Regions from separate parts of the Lactobacillus sp. M44 genome, predicted to be linked through region 1. Evidence: predicted binding sites of a transcription regulator. Region 1 holds the regulator's gene; the other holds the start of a gene.
The links. The regulator Rex, encoded in region 1, represses fermentation and respiration genes when NADH is low (regulators of the CRP and FNR family bind a similar motif). The targets are predictions, from matches to a motif close to TTGTGAANTANTTCACAA.

Region 1 (2,487 bases):
TATGAGCCTTTAACTAATCTCAAAACTTTTTTAAAAGCTGTGAAAGCATTTATATTATCTTCTTTGGCAAATTTATCAATCAATTGCACAATAACTTCAGTATCAGTTTCTGATTTGAAATTAACATCTTGTAAATATTTTTCTTTTAATTCTAAATAGTTTTCAATAACTCCATTATGAACTAAATAAAATCTACGATCTTCTGAAAAATGAGGATGTGCATTATCTACAGTTGGTTTGCCATGAGTTGCCCATCTAGTATGACCAATTCCTGTAAGACCTTGTTCATCAGGAGTCAATTTATCTTCTAGATTTTTAATGCGACCAACGGCTTTAGTTAAATATTCATTGCCATTTAAATCATTTAGATAAATTCCTGCTGAATCATAGCCTCGATATTCAAGATTTTTCAATCCATTCAAAATTACATCTCTAGCAGGTTTCCCTACAACACCAACAATTCCACACATATTATTTTCTCGCTTTCAATATTTGGTCTAGTTCAATTATAAGAACTGGATTATTAAATAATTATTGTAACAATTGACATAATAATAGTTTTTTTGATATTGGTCAAGTGCATATTTTAGCATTGGTATGTTATTGGTCTAGACAAAAAAAGAACCATTCGAAATAAATCCAGATGGTTTTTAGTGATTACCTATTTTCTTCTGATTCCAAAAAGTAAATCAAAGTCTGCAATTCAGTAGCCAAATCAATATTTTGAATTCTCACATCAGCTGGTGCATACAATCTAATTGGTGTGAAGTTCATGATTCCCTTAATTCCAGCTTCGATCATTTTATTAGCAGTTTTTTGTGCATTTTCTTGTGGCACAGTCAAAATCGCCGTAGTAATTTGTTGATCACTGATTTGTTGTTTCATATCAGCCATACTATATACAGGAACTCCACTCAAAATTTTGCCTGTAATTTCAGGATTAATATCAAATGCACAAGAAATGCGGATATTATTTGAACGCTTAAAATTATAATTTAATAAAGCATGTCCTAAATTACCTACTCCAACTAATGCAACATTAGTCAAAGTATCTTGATTAAGAATTTTTTTGAAAAAGTTCAATAAATTTTTAACATCATATCCATATCCACGCTTACCTAAAGCGCCAAAATATGAAAAATCTCTTCGAATTGAAGCACTATCAACTTGAACTGCTTCAGACAGTTCTGAAGAAGAAACCTTGTCTTTTCCTTCTTCATTTAATAAAATTAAGTACCTATAATAAAGTGGTAATCTACGTGCTGTTGCCTTAGGGATTTTAATATTATCCATAATTTCCTCCATTTTTTTTGAAATTCATGCACTCCATTTGTGAATGTGAACTAAAATTCAATTATGAATATAATACCTATTTTTATGCTATTTATGCAAGCAATTAATTCACAAAGACACATTTTTATAAATATTAGGATCATTTTTCACAAATAAGGCAACATCCACTCTAAAAAAAGAAGTATGATAAAATTATTTTCAGGTGAATAAAAAATGATAATCGCACAAGGACAGGCTCTAACTCAACAATTTGGAGCACATACATTATTTGATAATATAAATTTTTCAATTCCAGATAATGCCCGCATTGGCTTAGTAGGACCAAATGGCGCTGGAAAAACAACACTTTTAAAAATCATGACTAAACAATTAGATCCAACTCATGGAACCTTTCAAGTAAATAAAGGAATTCAAATTGGCTATATTGCACAAGAACATGATTTAAATGAAGACAACAATATCTGGGATGAAATGATCACTATCTTTCAACCATTAATTGATCGTGAACATAATTTAACTAAACTGCAAAAACAAATTGCCAATAATCCAGAAGATGCTACATTACTGAAAAAATATGATCAAATGCAATTTGATTTTGAACAAGATGGTGGCTATACCTACCAAGCTCAAATCAAAAGTGTCTTAAATGGTTTTAATTTTCCAGAAAATACTTGGCATAAACAAATCTCTAGCTTATCTGGAGGAGAAAAAACTCGACTAGCATTTGTAAAACTGCTATTAAAAAAGCCACCATTATTGCTACTAGATGAACCAACTAATTATTTAGATTTAGATACATTAGATTGGCTAGAAAGTTTTTTGAAAAACTATCAAGGGGCAATCTTGGTTGTCTCACATGACCAATATTTCTTAGATCATTTTGCAACTCAAATCTGGGAATTACGCTTTAACAAATTAAATGAATTCAAGGGTAACTACACTCAATACTTATCTCAAAGGCAGTTGATTGATAAACAGCAACAATTAGCTTATGAAAAACAGCAAGAACAAATAAAAAAAGACGAAGAATTCATTCAAAAAAATATTGTTCGAGCTACAACTACTAAAAGAGCTCAAAGTAGGCGCAAACAATTAGAAAAAATTGAACGCATTACTCCTCCAAAAAGATCAGGCAAAGTTAAAATTAATTTTAAACAAGATCATCCTTCAGGAAAAGAAGTATTAATTGCTAAG
Region 2 (2,487 bases), 280 kb from region 1:
AAAGCCTTGTTTTGTAACCCCTTCATCTGTCACAATAAAGAATCGACCCACATTTGGCATGTGTCGTAAGTAATTTGCGGCGTTTTTTTCAAAGTAAGTCTTTGCAGGCACCTTGATCCATTGCATATTGTCACGGCGCATTGCAACAACTTTAATATTTAATAAATCTTGTGCTGAAATGTTATGTGATAAAGAATTAGCTCCATAAGATCCTGTCCCCAACGTCAAAGATGGTGTCATGTTGTTGTACAAATCACCTACACCACCTAAGGCTGTTGGTGAGTTAACAATAATTCGGCAAGCAGACATTGCAAGTGAGAACTTCTTGATCAAAGCTTGGTCGCTAGTATGAATTCCAGCAGTATGGCCACGTCCACCATAATTTAATAAATCTGTACAAATCTTAAAGGCATCTTGTTGACTCTTAGCGCTATATAGTGAAAAGACTGGTGATAGTTTTTCAGCAGATAATGGATAGTTTTTACCTACACCATCTAACTCAGCAATCAAAATCTTAGTGTCTTTTGGCACATCAATATTGCACATTTTAGCAATTTCATATGCTGATTTACCAGCAATTGGCCCACGAACTGTGCCACGCTTTGGATCAATAAATCCATCAGAGAATTTCTTTAACTCATTTGGCTTAATGAAGTAACAATTCCATGATTTAAATAAATCTTTTACTTGATCATAGATTTCATGATCCACAACAACTGAGTTTTCAGAAGCACAAATCATACCATTATCAAACGTCTTTGATAAAACAATGTCATATACAGATTCTGGAATATTAGCTGTCTTTTCAATATAAGATGGACCATTACCAGGTCCTACTCCTAAGGCAGGTTTACCAGATGAATAAGCTGCTTTTACCATACCAGGTCCACCAGTTGCTAAAATAGTTTGGACTCCAGGATTAGTCATTAATGCATTAGTTGCTTCAATGCTTGGATATTCGATCCATTGAATACTATTTTTAGGAGCACCTGCTTTTTCTGCTGCAGCTTCCAATATTTCAGCAGTTTTTACGCAGCATTTTTGAGCTTGTGGGTGAAAGCCAAAGATAATTGTATTGCGAGTTTTTAAAGCAATCATTGATTTAAAAATTACAGTTGAAGTTGGATTAGTCACAGGTGTTACTCCTGCAATAACACCAACTGGTTCTGCAATCTTAATTAATTGCTTTTCTTTATCTTCTTCAATAATTCCAACAGTTTTTTCATGACGCAATGAATTCCAAATGTTTTCACTTGCAAACATATTTTTAATAGCCTTGTCTTCTACAACACCACGACCAGTTTCTTCAACTGCCATTTGGGCAAGCATTAGATTGTTTTGTTCACCTGCTGTTGCAATTGCTTCACAGATTTTATCTACTTGCTGCTGAGTGAAGTTTGCCATTTGATTTAGAGCAACATGAGATTTTTTAACTAGCTCGTCAACCATTTGATTAACATCAACTTGTTTTTTAGGTTGCATTGTTTTTGCTGTCATTGTCCATACCCCTTAAGTTTTATTAATTGTGAAATATTTTACAATGTTTAGTATAACTCATATTTTTTAAAAATAAAGAGAATAACTTCACATATTTTCATTGCACAAACTTTGCAGAAGCATCATGCATTCTGATATATTTAAAATGAAAACGCTATTATTTTTCATATATTGTGAAAAATATAACTTTATTTAAAGCAAATAAGTGGAAAAGTATTAAAGTTCAAGGTGGAAAAATTTTTAAAATATAAAATAACTGTCCATGTAATCCAACTTGCAGCACTTAGTTTGTAATATTGCTAAGCGTTTCACTTAGACTGTGGTATTATTAAAGGGAGAGAAACGGCATATATAAAAAAGTTATGAGGTGAACTGCTATGAAAAATAGCTTATCTAAGCCTAAGAAACTTTCATTTTCGGCGATGTTCTTTCTTGGGATCAACGGGATCATAGGTTCCGGAGCTTTTCTATTGCCACAAGTTATTTATAAAGATATGAACTTACTTAGTGTATTAGTTCTAATTTGTTGCGCAATCACAGTTAGTATGATTGCGTTATGTTATGCCGATTTAGCCAGCAGATTTTCTGCATCTGGGGCCGCTTGGATTTATTCTTATAATGCTTTTGGTAGATTCACAGGCTATGAATTAGGCGTGTTTACCTGGTTCTTAGGCTGTTGTACTATGTCCGCCGAAATCGTGGCGTTATTAACCACGCTAAAAAGCTTTATCCCAATATTTAATAATAATATTGTTTATTATTCATCAGTATTTGGATTAATCATTATTTTTTCAATTATTAATTTCTTTGGTCGAACTTTAGTAAAGATCATTGATAATATTTCTTCAATAGCTAAATTAGCTACTATTTTGTTATTTATTGTTGTAGGTGTATTTTTCATTCACTTTTCAAACTTCACACCAGTAGTTCCTGCAAGTGCAATGAGTGGAGCTGGTCCATTTTTCAAACATTTCGGTAATGCATTTAGTG

Region 2: a site for Rex is predicted at 1,524-1,541, ahead of adhE (bifunctional acetaldehyde-CoA/alcohol dehydrogenase). Genes of this name have one in related genera too.

Annotation. Positions count from the first base shown of each region.
Region 1 is NZ_CM176707.1:1,416,050-1,418,536, forward strand. Features, by position in the region: gene glmS (glutamine--fructose-6-phosphate transaminase (isomerizing)) at 1-470, opposite strand, end outside; gene AC38BG_RS06865 (redox-sensing transcriptional repressor Rex) at 658-1,293, opposite strand; gene AC38BG_RS06870 (ABC-F family ATP-binding cassette domain-containing protein) at 1,507-2,487, shown strand, end outside.
Region 2 is NZ_CM176707.1:226,079-228,565, forward strand. Features, by position in the region: gene adhE (bifunctional acetaldehyde-CoA/alcohol dehydrogenase) at 1-1,497, opposite strand, end outside; gene AC38BG_RS01225 (APC family permease) at 1,875-2,487, shown strand, end outside.